2 regions of the Streptomyces sp. NPDC088246 genome follow, and region 2 is predicted to be linked to the other one. Evidence: riboswitches for the same ligand, from Rfam matches in the RefSeq annotation. Region 2 holds a riboswitch; the other holds the start of a gene.
What was found. Region 2 has a riboswitch for cyclic di-AMP ahead of ACIPEK_RS38050 (M23 family metallopeptidase). Riboswitches for the same ligand answer to the same signal wherever they lie in the genome.
Positions count from the first base shown of each region.

Region 1: it holds a riboswitch for cyclic di-AMP, as region 2 does, so the genes downstream of both, ACIPEK_RS16710 (transglycosylase SLT domain-containing protein) here and ACIPEK_RS38050 (M23 family metallopeptidase) in region 2, are expected to answer to the same signal.

Region 1 is NZ_JBIURV010000010.1:195,184-202,327, forward strand. Features, by position in the region: gene ACIPEK_RS16690 (APC family permease) at 1-347, opposite strand, end outside; gene ACIPEK_RS16695 (hypothetical protein) at 549-968, shown strand; gene ACIPEK_RS16700 (DUF305 domain-containing protein) at 1,070-1,744, shown strand; gene ACIPEK_RS16705 (ABC-F family ATP-binding cassette domain-containing protein) at 1,848-3,509, opposite strand; cyclic di-AMP (ydaO/yuaA leader) riboswitch at 4,220-4,406, shown strand; gene ACIPEK_RS16710 (transglycosylase SLT domain-containing protein) at 4,411-5,145, shown strand; gene ACIPEK_RS16715 (DUF2461 family protein) at 5,280-5,930, opposite strand; gene ACIPEK_RS16720 (hypothetical protein) at 5,962-6,336, shown strand; gene ACIPEK_RS16725 (hypothetical protein) at 6,398-6,715, opposite strand; gene ACIPEK_RS16730 (APC family permease) at 7,065-7,144, shown strand, end outside.
Region 2 is NZ_JBIURV010000049.1:13,617-20,760, reverse strand. Features, by position in the region: gene ACIPEK_RS38055 (aldo/keto reductase) at 1-108, opposite strand, end outside; gene ACIPEK_RS38050 (M23 family metallopeptidase) at 249-1,418, opposite strand; cyclic di-AMP (ydaO/yuaA leader) riboswitch at 1,430-1,582, opposite strand; gene ACIPEK_RS38045 (PP2C family protein-serine/threonine phosphatase) at 1,912-3,000, opposite strand; tRNA gene ACIPEK_RS38040 (tRNA-Met) at 3,315-3,388, opposite strand; gene ACIPEK_RS38035 (SPFH domain-containing protein) at 3,542-4,741, opposite strand; gene ACIPEK_RS38030 (hypothetical protein) at 4,866-5,087, opposite strand; gene ACIPEK_RS38025 (SHOCT domain-containing protein) at 5,363-5,773, shown strand; gene ACIPEK_RS38020 (FAD-binding oxidoreductase) at 6,000-7,144, shown strand, end outside.

The DNA of each region.
Region 1 (7,144 bases), on a different contig from region 2:
ACGGTGAGCGACATTGCCGCACAGGAAGCTGTCTTGCCGACGACGAAGCCCCAGCCTGCGAGATAACCCCAGAAGTCACCGAGGCGTTCACGGCCGTACACATAGGTGCCACCGGACTCCGGGTAGCGACCGGCCAGCCGGGCGGAGGACGTCGCGTTGCAGTACGCGACCACCGCAGCCAGCCCCAGGCCGAGCAGCAGCCCGGACCCGGCGGCCGCGGCGGCAGGCGCCGGTGCGGCGAAAATGCCGGCGCCGATCATCGAACCCAGGCCGATGACCACGGCGTCGAAGACGCTCAGACGGCGCTTCAGCTCGTCCGTTCCCGCCGACGCTGTCGACGTGTTCATCGCTCACTCCCAGCCGGGTGCCCCGCACGAGCAGGTTCCGCGATCCGTACGTATGCAGAGTTTCGCGGGCACGGTAGCCCAGCAAGGTGTCCGGACGGTGCGGTGTGCGACGGGACGGGGTGCGACGGGACGGGGAAACCCTGCGGGGGTATCCTCGGGCGCGTACCGCAGGACCCGTACGACCGAGAATTCGAGGCAGCCGTGGACCGCAGGCGGACGCGCACACCGGGAGTGTCCCGGCTGCTCGTGCTGTGTGCAGTCCTGTGCGGGCTGTTCCTCATGCACGGGGCCCCGGCGAGCGCCGCCGAGGGCTGCCACGGCGCAATGGCCGTGATCTCGAGCGCGCCTGTGTCCACGACGACGGGTACCGGCCACACAGCCTTGACGGATGAGCACGGCACCGCCGAGGCGGCCGCCGCCATGCCCGGGATGAACGGCGAGTCGTGCGTATCCATCCACGCCCGCGACCGCCTGCTGCCGCTCCTCATGGCGCTGGGCCTCGTGGTCCTGGCCGTATGGGTGCTCGGGAGGCGACGTACGGCGGTGCGCGGGCCGGCACGGCGGGGTCCGCCGTTCGCCGGCAGGGATCTACTGCTCCAGGTGTGCATCGCGCGGACGTGACAGGTGTCTGCCGGCTCCCGGCCATCGGGCCGGACCAGCCGGACGATCCTGCCCCTTTCGCGTGCCACGGACGTGGCGCATCCACCTGGAAAGAACGTGTGATGTCCGCTTCTCTGTCTTCCCCTGCCCGCCGCCGCGCGCTCGCGGCCGCCGGCATCGTCGCCTCACTCGCTCTGACGCTGGCGGCCTGCGGCTCCTCCGAAGGATCCAAGACCGACGGCTCGTCCATGCCCGGCATGGACCACGGTTCCGCCGGCGCCTCCGCGCCTGCCACCGCCGGCAGCGCGTTCAACGACGCGGACGTGAAGTTCGCGCAGCAGATGATCCCGCACCACCGGCAGGCCATCGAGATGGCGAGGCTGGCCGACGGCCGCGCCGCCGACCCCGAGATCAAGGAGCTGGCCGCCGCGATCGAGAAGGCCCAGGACCCCGAGATCAACACCATGAAGGGCTGGCTGACGTCCTGGGGCAAGCTGCTGCCCTCGGCCTCGTCCTCGATGGGGGACATGCCCGGCATGGACCACGGCTCGGACGGTTCGGGAATGCCCGGGATGATGTCCGACAAGGAGATGAGCGACCTCGAAGCCGCCAAGGGCAAGGACTTCGACAAGAAGTTCGCCCGGCTCATGATCGGCCACCATGAGGGCGCGGTCACCATGGCCGAGGACGAGCAGAAGAACGGCAGCAACGCCGACGCGAAGAAGCTCGCCGGAGCCGTAATCACGGCCCAGACGGCCGAGATCGAGAAGATGAACAAGATCATCGCCAGGCTCTGACCCTTGGCAGGGGGTGCGGGTCTTCGCCATGCTGAGGGCCCGCACCCCCTCCCGTACGTCCGAGGGGCCGGACAAGCCCGGGCTCTCGGACGTACGCGGCCGCTCAGTCCGCTTCCGGTGTTGCGAGCAGGTCGCCCACCTCCTCCGCGGTGGTGTCCCGGAGCTCCTCCGCGACGAGCAGCCAGCGGGTGATGCCGACCGATTCGAGGAACGGCAGGTCGTGGCTGGCGATCAGCAGCGCACCCTCGTAGGACTCAAGCGCGCTGGTCAGCTGGCGCACGCTGGCGATGTCGAGATTGTTGGTCGGCTCGTCCAGCATCAGCAGCTGCGGGGCCGGTGCGGCGAGCATCGTCGCCGCGAGCGCGGCACGGAAGCGTTCCCCGCCCGAGAGGGTGCCGGCCGGCTGGTCCGCGCGTTTCCCCTGGAACAGGAAGCGCGCGAGCTGTGAGCGGATGTGGTTGTCCGCGACCCCGGGAGCCATGCGGGTGACGTTCGCCGCGACGCTCAGCTCCTCGTCCAGCACATCCAGCCGCTGTGGAAGGAACCGCAGTGGTACGAACGTCCTGGCCTCGCCGGACAGCGGAGCCAGCTCGCCGGTGAGGGTGCGCAGCAGCGTTGTCTTGCCGGCGCCGTTGCGCCCGACGAGCGCGATCCGTTCGGGCCCGTTTACATGGAGGTTGCCCTCGTGCAGCCGGCCGAACCGGGGACGCAGTTCGTGCAGGCTCAGCACGGTGCGTCCGGTGGGAACGGCGGTGTGGGGAAGGCTCACCCGGATCTCGGCGTCGTTACGGATCGCCTCCGCGGCCTCTTCGCGGCGCTCGCGCGCCTCGCTCAGCCGGTCCTCCTGGAGGCCGCGAAGCTTGCCCGCCGACTCCTGCGCGGACCGCTTCCGCGCACCGGCGAGGATCTTCGGGAGCCGCCGCTCGGCCTCGATCTTCCTGCCGTGCCGCTGGCGGCGCGCCAGTTTCACATGGGTCTCCTCCAGCTCGCGCTTCTGCCGGCGTACGTCGGCCTCGGCGGCCCGCAACATCCGCCCGGCGGCTTCCTGTTCGGTGGCCAGGGCTTCTTCGTAGGCGGACCAGCCGCCTCCGTACCAGTTCACAGATCCGGAGCGCAGTTCGGCGATGCGGTCCACGCGCTCCAGCAGTTCGAGGTCGTGGCTCACCACGACGAGGACACCGGAGCGCCAGGAGTCGATGGCCTCGTAGAGCCTGCGGCGAGCGAACACATCGAGGTTGTTGGTCGGTTCGTCCAGCAGGAGAACGTCGGGATGCTCCAGCAGCAGTGCGGCCAGGCGCAGCAGGACGGTCTCCCCGCCGGACATCTGGCCCACGGTGCGGTCCAGTTCGACATCGCCGAGTCCGAGTGACCCCAGTGTCGCGAGGGCTCGTTCCTCGACGTCCCAGTCATCGCCGATCGTCTCGAAGTGTTCCTCGTCCACATCCCCGCCTTCGATGGCGCGCAGCGCATTGCGCCGTCCGGCGATGCCCAGGGCCTCGTCCACACGCAGCCCCGTGTCGAGGGTGATGTTCTGAGGGAGGTGGGCGAGGCTGCCGCCGACGGTCACCGAGCCCTGGGACGGGCGCAGTTGGCCGGCCAGCAGTCGCAGCAGTGTCGACTTGCCGGCGCCGTTGGTCCCGACGAGACCGGTGCGGCCGCGGCTGATGCTGAGGGAGAGTCCGTCGAAGACGGTCGTGCCGTCCGGCCACTGGAAGGACAGGGCGGAGCAGGTGAGAGAGGCGCTGGGCGCGGTGGGTGTAGCCATGGTGATCCTCGCAGTCGCAAGCGCGGTGAATGGGGGCTTCGTATGCGAGCACCACGCAGCGACCGAACCGAGAGGGAGGTGCGGCGGTCCGAAAGACAGAGGGACGGCTCATGCACCGAGGTCGCATCCACGCGGGGTCACGGGCAGGACTGAACACTGCCATTGCGTGACGGGCGTACGGCTGGAGCCGTACGGCGCGATGATCGCGAACCTCAGATGCGCAACGTCCACCTCTATCGGAGACAACAGGGCCGTTGAAAACGATAACGACCCGGAGGGCGAAAGGCAAAGCCTCGGTGCCGTCCGGGGGGTGCGGCGAAGCGGCCCGCGGGCCGCTTCGCCGGGAGGCCGGAGGTCGTGGAGCACTGGCGGGTGCGATCGACCCGAGAGGCATCCAGAGCGCATGCAAATGTTCAAGTATGGGCGATTTGCTTAGAAGTGATCCCTTGGTTAATAAAGAGGCATTTAGAGAGAGTTGCGACCCTTGGGCGCTGGACGAATTGCCCCTTTTGGGGACCTCGTGGTGTGAGTCACTTGCAGAGTTCAAGATGCCGCGGCGCGCTGCCCGGTGCCCTTATGTGCAAGGAAATCTTGCTTCGCGGTGTGAGGTGGGTTACTGCCAATTTCGCGGTTCGATCTTGCAAATGAATTGTGATCCAAAAATAGGGGCTTGTCCCTTTCGGCGTTTCTCGCCTACGGTCACCGGCAATCCGGACGGAACGCCGAATCCTGCCGCCGTCCGGCAATCCGACCAACTCGTGTACGGCAGGAGCGGAGAACCCAGGTAAGCCGCCGATCCGGTATCCGGAACGGCTCGGGGTGAAGCCGCATTCGCGTGCGGCCGGACATCTCCAGTCCGAACCCGACAGCTCACCTCGTAGGCGACGGAGAGGAATTCGCTATGTCTGCAACGGGTAACCACCGTCGTCGTAAGTCCACTTCGCTGACCCGCGGTCTCATTGCCGTGACCACGGGCGGAGCCGCTCTCGTGCTTCCGCTGGTCGGTGCCGGCTTCGCCTCGGCCGCGCCGGCGCAGTCCGCCACCGCCGAAAAGGCTGCGGCATCGACCGTCGCCACCGCCAAGGGAAAGACCGCGCAGAAGGACGCGCCCACCATCTATTCCGTGATCGCGGGCGATACCCTTGCCAAGATCGCGCGGGAGCATTCGCTCAGCGGTGGCTGGCAGAAGCTGTACGAGGACAATCGAGAGATCGTCGGCGACAACCCCGCAGGTATTCGCCCGGGCATGAAGCTGACAATCGGTGTGCAGGCCGAGTCCAAGACTGCCGCACCGGCCGCGAAGCCCGCGACGTACACGAACGATCTGGACGGCTGGATCAAGGAGTCGCTGGCCGTCATGGCCAAGCACAGCATCCCCGGCAGCTACGACGGAATCCATCGCAACGTCATGCGCGAGTCCTCCGGCAACCCCCTGGCCATCAACAACTGGGACTCGAACGCCGCCAAGGGCACGCCGTCCAAGGGCCTCCTCCAGATCATCGACCCCACGTTCCGCGCCTACCACGTGCCCGGTACGCCGATGGACAGCTACGACCCGATCGCCAACATCACCGCAGCGTGCAACTACGCCGCCGACAGGTACGGATCCATCGACAACGTGTTCGGGGCCTACTGACGCGCAGCAGCGCCGATGGCGGTTCAGCACCGACGGGTGGCGAGGGGCCGAACGGGCCCCTCGGGAGGGACCATGCCCGCCGGTCACGGACCGCCTTTCGGTCGCTCACCCGCGGACAGCATGCGGAGGCGACGCTAGACGGCGAGCCGGCGGGAACCGGGAACCGTCACATGGCCGGCGAGCCAGGAGAGCAGGGGTTCCAACTCCTCCGCCGCTCGGAGCACGGAGTCGAGCAACGCCGACGTGTGCTGCGCGCAGTCCCCGCCGAGCGGACGGGCAGCGGAGACCGAGCGGTACCGGAGCAGGTGGGCACGGGGATGACCGGCGTCGTGGCCGCGCGGCATGCGCTTCATGGTGTCGCCGGCGATCTCGTACCCCTGAGCCCCCAGCGCCTCGATGGCGCGCACCAGCTCGGGGCCACTGCCCTGCGCGGCAACGGCCGTACGGAACAACGGGACCTGTCCCGGGTCCGGGTAGGTCCAGCCGCCCTTGATCCGGAGCCCGTCGAGGTCGAAGCGGAGACCGATCTCGACGTTGCGTGCGATCCGGATCACCGCCACTTGGTGCTGCCACCACCACGGGTCCTTGCGGAAACCCCAGACGGAGAAGTCTTCGTAGGCCTGGTCCGCGTCGGCTATATCGTTCAGCAACGCGATCATGGGCTGCCGTACGAGACGCTCCCGTTCCTTGCGGCGCTTCTCGCGGGCTTCTTGCGAGGGCATGCCCTCCAACTGCAGGAGTAGCTCGAACGCTTGCTCTGTCCAGCCGCTGAATGCTCTTGTCACGCAAGGGATCCTAGTGATCCAGGACTTGAGGGTGGGTGCGCACCAGGCTCTGAGCCGAAGCCGTGCCCTGCTCGCCGGCTGGGTCTCATGCGCGGCCTCCGGCCTGACCGGCACCGTCACGGTCACCTACACCGACGGAACCAGCAGCGCACTCCCGATCACCGTTCCCGACTGGAGCGCCACGAACGTCCCGAAGGTAACGGTGATCGCGGCCGACGGAGGCAAGGTCAACGGCAGCGGCCGGGCACAGGGCACACGTACCGCAAAGCTCTACACGATCGGTGTGGACATCGACTCGTCCAGACAACTCGCGTCGATCACGCTGCCGTCCGGGCCTCAATACATGGGCTCCAAGACACCGGCACTCCATGTCTTCGCCGTCGCCACGGACCGCCACACCGCCTGAACCGGGCTGCCACCCGGTGATCCGGACCGCAGCGCCCGGCGCGCGGCCGCCGACGTAGCCCTCACTCCTGGGCGCTCTGCGTCGGTCGCTCCGGCTTCTGTGGCGGAGGGCTCGGAACCGTGGCCGCGGCTCCCTCCCGGACGGACTTCACCACCGCCTCATGAAGGCGCCGGCTGTCGTCCTCCGAGTAGCACGGCACCGGGCTGCCCGACATGGTGAACCAGTCGATCGCACCCGTGTACTGCACAGTGACCTGGGCCGTGTCATCGGCCCAGGTCGTGTGAACGGTCAGGTCTCCGGACAGGACTCCGACCTCGTCCGTGAGCACGCCACCGTGCCCGGAGAAAACGCCGCGAGTCGTCCATGACGCCCAAGCCATGTCTCCAGGCTGGCATCAAGACCGTGGATGCGCGACCCGCGGCCATCCGCGCATCGCGGCGCTCGGGGACACCCGCACCCTTCCGGAATCTGGAATGGGCGAAATTTTGCACCGGATCCTGCTGCGGTTCCCGCACCCCCCGATCCCCATAGAATGACGCGCTCTTAACGCCAAATCGTCAGATCTGCTTGCCGAAACAACGAATTCCGAAGGTGAGCACCTCTTGACCTGCGGAACTCGTCAGGATTGCATGTCGCGCTGGGAGCGACGAAACCACTCACCACGTCCTCGTCTGGAGGCGATACCGCTCCCGCGCTCATACACCGCACCTGTTGATCGGAATCGCACGATGACCGAAACGCTCAGCGCTCCCCAGGCGCTCGCCCCCGCGACCGGCCCCACTCCACAGAAGCTCAAGCGTTCCATCGG
Region 2 (7,144 bases):
CACGGCGAACGACTGCGCCTCGTCGGCGGTCCAGCCGAAGACATTGCCGCCCAGGGCGAGCGGGAAGACCTGGAGGTCGGAAGGGCCCAGCTTACGAAGAGAACTCATATCTCGGTCAACGGATTCCCGCGGGTCCGCTATTCCGGCAGACCGGCAGCCCTGACGTCGGGGGGTGAGCGTCAGGACTGCCGGGGTTCAACGGCCGGTGAACCGGCTCGGATCACGAAGGCCGGGAGGCGGCCGGCGGATCAGGGGTTGAGGCCCTTGCCGCGCAGCCAGGCCATCGGGTCGATGCCCGTGCCGTCGGGGGTGTGGACCTCCAGGTGGAGGTGCGCGCCCGTGACATTGCCGGTCGCGCCGACCCGGCCGATGGTCTCACCGGTGGTGACCTTCTGGCCGACGCTGACGCCGATCGAGGACTGGTGGCAGAACCACAGCTCCGTACCGTCGTCGAGCTCCAGCACCGTGCGGTAGCCGTACGAACCGGAATAGCCTGCCGACTTGATGGTGCCGCCGTGTACGGCCTTGATCGGGGTGCCGGCCGGCGCCGCGAAGTCGAGGCCGGTGTGGTGGCCGGAGGACCACATCGGGCCGGCCTGGCCGAAGGTCGAGGTGATCGTGTACGAGGAGGTCGGGATGGCGTAGCTGGCGGCGAGCTTGGCGAGCCGCAGGGCCTCGGCCTTCGCCTTGGCTTCCTCCTCCGCCTTCTTCTTCTCGGCGGCGGCCTTGGCCTCGGCCGCGTCCTGCTGCTTCTTGGCCTCGGCGGCGGCCTTCTCCGCGGCCGCCTTCTCCTGCGCCGCCTTGGCCTCGGCGTCGGCGGCGTCCTGCTGCTGCTCGGCCTGCTGGAGGATGCGGGCCCGGAGTGCCTCGCCCGCGTCCGTCGTGCCCTGCTCGGCCTCGGCGGCGGTGAGGCCGGCGGTGGTGAGCGGGGCGGCAGCGGCGGCGGCCTCGGCCTTGTCGGCCTCGGACTCACCGGAGAACAGGGAGCCCACGCCGGGAAGGGACTTGGCGTCGGGGAGGTTGTCCGAGATGGAGTCGGGAAGGGAGATGGAGACCGGCGGCTTGCTCTGCGCGGTGGCCATGCCGCCCGCGCCGACTGCCGCGATGACACCGACCCCGAGCACCGTGGAGCTACGGGCAAGTCCGTTGCGCTGCTTGGCGACGCGGTGCTTGCCACGTACGGGGCGGACGGACTCCTCGGTGGGGTTCCACTCGTCCCAGCTTCTGTCGGGCTCAGCGTTGCCGTCGGCGCGGAATTCGCTGCCGAACTCACCGGCGAAGTCGCCGCCCGTCTCGGCGCCGAACGCCGTTCCCGTCCCGGCGGTTCCGTAGTCGGAGCCGAAATCGGTTCCGAACTCGGAACTGAACTCGGGGTTGAACCGAGAGGGGGCCTCGGGGGCAGGCTTGTTGGACGCCACGGGGGCGCACTCCTTTCCTTCCTTCTCGCCTACCGGGTTAGCTGACGGGTTCGGAGCAGGAAGGTCTCCTACGGGCCCCTCTGCCTCTCACGAGACACAGGTGTCCGATTCACCCCATGTAGGTGGTTCCCCGGTTCCCTTGCGGAATTCGGCGCTCGCGCACGGTGCCGCCACTGACGACGGCTGGGACGACCGCGCTGCGTTATCGAACGTTAATAGACACACGGGTCCGATTCCAAGCTGTTCCCACTGATCGTTCAGGTCTTTGGCCTGGACTTTACGGGACACAACCGGGTGGAATCGGACGAGTTGATCGCCTCTCAGCCATTACCCGGTTTCTGACGTTGCGTCAAATGTTATGCGGAGAGACGCCTTTCGGTTACGTACGGTGGCATCCCGCGCCCCAAGGCCGCACCCCCGGGCCGCGCGAAACACGCACGAGGCACCCGCCCGCACGAAGCACCCGATTCATGCGAAGCACCCGCCCCACCCGTCACATCGTTTCCAGGCCCACGATCTTCACGGTCCTGCGCCGGTCCGGCTGCCCCTCCGCGGGACGTACGACCGCGAGCAGCGCCATGTCGTCGGTCGTCTCGCCGCCCGTGTGCAGCCGCACGTCATCGGTCAGCGCGGACAGCAGCTCCTCGGGCCCCGGAAAGATCCGCCCGTGCAGCCGGGCCGCCGGGTCGTAGAAGACCCCGTCGGCGTTCCGCGCCTCGGAGAGGCCGTCGGTGTAGAGGAGCAGGGTCGTCCCCGCCGGCAGATCCCACTCGTCCGCCCGGTCGGGCCACACCCCCAGGTCCATCCCGAGCGGCAGCGCGGGCACCGTGGACCCCAGCACCTCCACCGCCCCGTCCGGATGCAGCAGGATCGGCTCGGGGTGACCGCGGTTGACGATCCGCACCCGGGACACTCCGGACGGGATCTCGGCCAGTACGGCAGTGATGAACCCCTCGACCGCGTCCAGCCCACCCCGCGCCCCCTCCCGCGCCAGCGCCCGCTCCAGCCGCTGCGCCACGCCCTCCAGCGAACGCTCCTGCTCGGCCGCCTCCCGGAACGCCCCGATGACCACCGCCACCGACTCCACGGCGCCGAGCCCCTTCCCCCGCACATCCCCGACCACCAGGCGCACCCCCTGCGGGGTGTCCGCCACGGCGAACAGATCCCCGCCGACGTACTCGTCAGCCTGCGCCGCCTCGTACCGCGCCGCCACATGCAGCCCGCCGATCCGGTCGGACGGCTTCGGCAGCACCGCCCGCATGGCGGTCTCCGCGATGACCCGCGCGGAGGCCAGTTGCTCATTGCCGCGCCGTACGACCGCGTTGATCACGACCGCGAGGACCGAGACGGTGGCCAGGGTGAGCAGCTCGATGAACGGCACGACCAACGGCAACGGGTTGCTGTACAGCCGCAGCACGGTGACGGCCACCATCGAGGCAAGGCCGGTACAGATGGTGCCGGGCAGCGAGAAGAACGGCGCGGCGATCAGCGGCGCCGCCACGAACAGCGGAATGGCGGTGAAGACCGGCGGGGTGAGGAGATCGAACACCAGCCCGCCGATGATCATCAGGGCGGGCAGCATGCGGACGAACCGCCGGGAACGGGTGCCATCCTCGGCATGTCTGCCGCGCCGCTTCAGCCGCTTCCACACCTGTGGTCTCCTGCCCGGTACGCGCGCGGCTGCGGACGGTACCGCGCCCCACCCCCAGGCTCGCCGGAGCGGAGCCGTGCGGCGACTCCTCATCGACCAATGGGGGTACATGCATGGCACAGCTCACACACCGCCCGGACCCGCTCCTGCATGGGCCCGCAGACCGGCCGCCCCACGCCCCGGAACGCGACGCGGAAATGAATCAGGCCCGGCACGCTGCATGCGTGCCGGGCCTGATTCTTCAGTAGCGGGGACAGGATTTGAACCTGCGACCTCTGGGTTATGAGCCCAGCGAGCTACCGAGCTGCTCCACCCCGCGTCGGTAAACACAACTCTACGGCATGTCCGGCGCACGAATGACCACTCGGCGAATCATGGCCACTCGGCGCCCGGTCCGTGCGCCCCTCGTGGTGACGGCGAACAGCGCGGCTCCCGCCCCCTCGGTTCGTCTCGGTGATACGAGGAGTGGCCTTCAGTTCGTCTCGGTGATGCGAGGTGTGGTCTTCCCGTTGACCGCCGGGGGCTTCATCGGGTTCGCACCGCGTTGCAGCGAGTGGAGGATCGCCAGCCCCTGGCTGACCACGCCCGCCGCCATCTCGTTGACACCATTGGTGCCGTTGAGAACGGTGAGGTCGGCCCCCGACATGCCACGGGCGGCCGCGTCGGCCAGGGCGGGCAGGTTCTCCACAATGCGGTTGGCCGCGATGAGCTCCTGGTTGCCGTCGCGCAGCGAGGTGGCGCGCACACTGTTGGCGTCGGCCTGCGCCTGGGCAAGGGTCCGTTCGGTGTACGCGCTGCCGTCGGCCTCGAACTTCACCCGGTCACGGGCCGCTTCCGCGAGAGTGCGCTGACGGTACGCCTCGGCATCCGCCGGACGCCGGACCTCCGCTTCGAGCCGTTGTGCGGCGAGTGCGGCCTGCCGCTCGGCCAGCGAGGTCTGCTCCTCGATGACCTCCTGCGAGGCCCTGGCCTGGGCGAGCGGTCCGGCCTGCGCAGCGCGGGCGTTGTACTGCTCGGTCTCGGCGAGGAAGCCGGCCCGCTTGATCGCGGTGTCACGTTCGTACTCCGCCTTGAGCGCGGCGGCCTGCTGCTCGCGCTGGCTGGCTTCCTGGTCGGCCTTGGCCTCGGCGATCCGGGCCTGGCTGGCGACCGCGGCGGCGTGCGGGGCGGCGAGGTTGTTGATGTAGCCGGTGGCGTCGTCGATCTCCTGGATCTGGAGGGCATCCACCACGATGCCGAGTTTCTCCATCTCGCCGTGGCTGCCCGCGATGACCTCCTGAGAGACCCGGTTGCGCTCGCGGATGATCTGCTCCACGGTCAGCCCGCCGATGATGGAACGCAGGTGGCCGGCGAAGATCCGGCCGGCGAGTTCCTCCATCTGTTCCTGCTCGGACAGGAAGCGGCGTGCGGCGTTGGCGATGGACACAGCGTCGTCACCGACCTTGAAGACGGCGACCGCGCGGACGTTGAGACGGATTCCCTGCTGTGTCACACAGTCCTCGGTGATCTCCGCCTCGCGCAGCGCCAGGGAGAGCATGCGCGCCTTCTGCTTCACCGGGAGCACGAAACTGCCGTGTCCGGTGACGATCCGGAACTGGGTGTCCAGCGTCTGCCCCTTGGAACCGGATATGAGCATCGCCTCGTTGGGGGCGGGAACGTGCCAGAAGAACATCGGAAGACTCCTGCCGTACGTGACTGCTCGATGTACCTACGTCACTGCTCGACGCAGATACCTCACTGCTCGGCGTGGTGACCTCATTGCTTCGGCTCAGGACGCCAGTCGTCATTGCTTCGGCTCAGGACGGCAGCCGTTCCACGATCACGCCCCGCGCCGAGACCGAGTCGACGACAACGACGCGTGCGTCCCTGTCGATCGACGTCGCCGACCATGCGGTGTAGGCCTCCGACCCACCCCGTACGGCCACCAGTACTTCGCCCGGACCATCGGCGGGAATCGGCACGGTGACGCGGCCGATCGCACCGACCGGGCTCCGGGCGGACTCATCTGCCGTGTGCATGCGCCCTCGCGAGCGTCCCTGCGTACGCCTGCTCACACCGCCGCTCACGCCGCTCTCCGCGTCGCATCTCACGCCGCTTCATGAACACGAGGCGACCCCGCCTCCTGGAGGCCCGGGCCTCCCTCGACACTTCCACGGTACTCCGCACCCGCCCCGGAGGATCTCCCGGCGGACGGCCCCGAACGACAACGAGCGAGGCTAGTTATGTGGTGATATGACTGATTTACTATTCAGCCAGTCGACGCGATGGACTCGCGGTGATCGGGGAGCCGACAGTGGACAGTTACCCCCTGCTCAACCTCTTCTGGACCATGCTCTGGTTCTTCCTCTGGATCATGTGGCTGTTCCTGCTCTTCAAGGTCGTCGCGGACATCTTCCGCAGCGACGACCTCGGCGGCTGGGGCAAGGCCGGCTGGCTGATCGTTTCCCTGCTGCTGCCATACCTGGGCGTGCTCGTGTACGTGATCGTGCGCGGCAAATCCATGGGGGAGCGGGACATCAAGGAGGCGCGGCAGCGTGAAGCAGCCTTCAAGGCGTACGTACGGGAAGCCGCAGGCACCTCCGACGCGAGCGGCCCGAAGAAGGGCGGTCACGTCGACGACCTGGCGAAACTCGCCGAGCTGAAGGACCGGGGCGCCATCACGGACGAGGAGTACCAGCGGGCGAAGACGAAGCTCCTCGTCTGAGCACATCCCCGCAGCCGTGACGCGTATGTCTCCCTCCACCCGGTCCGGCGAACTGGCACGGCCCCCGGACCGCGGGGAGGCTTGAGACATCAGCCCACGGTGGCCGCATCCGCCGGCGGTTCCGGGGGGGGGGGCGAGCTCCGGGTACGTCTGCGCACTCCGACGGCCCGACAGGGCGGCCGGGTGGAGCGGTCCCCATCTCGGCGAGCAGGAAGACGGCCGGATCATGAACGGCACCACGCTCGAAACCCTGAACGCGATGCGAAGCGCGTTGCGCGGTCCCGTCATCGGTCCGCAGGACCCGGAGTACCGAACCGCCCGCACGATCTACAACGCCATGATCGACAAACGTCCGGCGGCCGTGGTGCGGTGCAGCGACACGGCGGACGTCATGGCCGCGGTCGACTTCGTCCGGGACGAGGGTCTCGTGCTCGCGGTCCGCGGCGGCGGACACAGCGCCGCCGGCCTGTGTCTGGCGGACGACGGCGTCACCATCGACCTGTCACCCATGCGCTGGGCACACATCGACCCCACCGCGCGAACGGCCACGGTCGGCGGCGGCGCCACGCTCGGCGACCTCGACCACGCAGCGCACGCCTTCCAACTGGCCACCCCCGCCGGAATCCAGTCGACCACCGGCGTCGGCGGCCTCACCCTGGGCGGCGGCCACGGCCATCTCACCCGCAGATACGGCCTGACGGCCGACAACCTGCTGGCCGCGGACGTGGTCCTGGCGGACGGCACTGCGGTGACGGCGAGCGGCACCACCCACCCGGACCTGTTCTGGGCGCTGCGCGGCGGGGGCGGCAACTTCGGCATCGTCACCTCCTTCACCTTCCGGATGCACCCGGTGGACACCGTGGGCGTCGCCATCACCCTCTGGCCGGTCGACCGGACCCCCGAAATACTGCGCTGGTACCGCGACTTCCTGCCACAGGCCCCCGAGGACCTGAACGGCTTCTTCGCCGCGCTCACCGTGCCGCCCGGTCCCCCGTTCCCGGAGGAGGTCCAGGGGCAGAAGATGTGCGGTGTCGTGTGGTGCTGGACGGGCGACCCCGGCCTCCTCGAAGCCACCCTGAAACCCGTGAACGACCCCGGCCCGCCCGCCTTCCACTTCACGGCACCGATGCCCTACACCGTCCTGCAGTCCATGTTCGACGAACTGCTCCCTGCCGGCCTGCAGTGGTACTGGCGCGGCAACTTCTTCGACCGGATCACCGACGACGCCATCGCCGTACACGCCAGGTACGCCGAGAACCTCCCCACCGACCTGTCGACCACGCACCTGTACCCGGTCGACGGCGCCGCCCACCGGCCGGGCCCCGACGACACCGCCTGGGCCTACCGGGACGCGGTCTGGTCCGGCGTGAT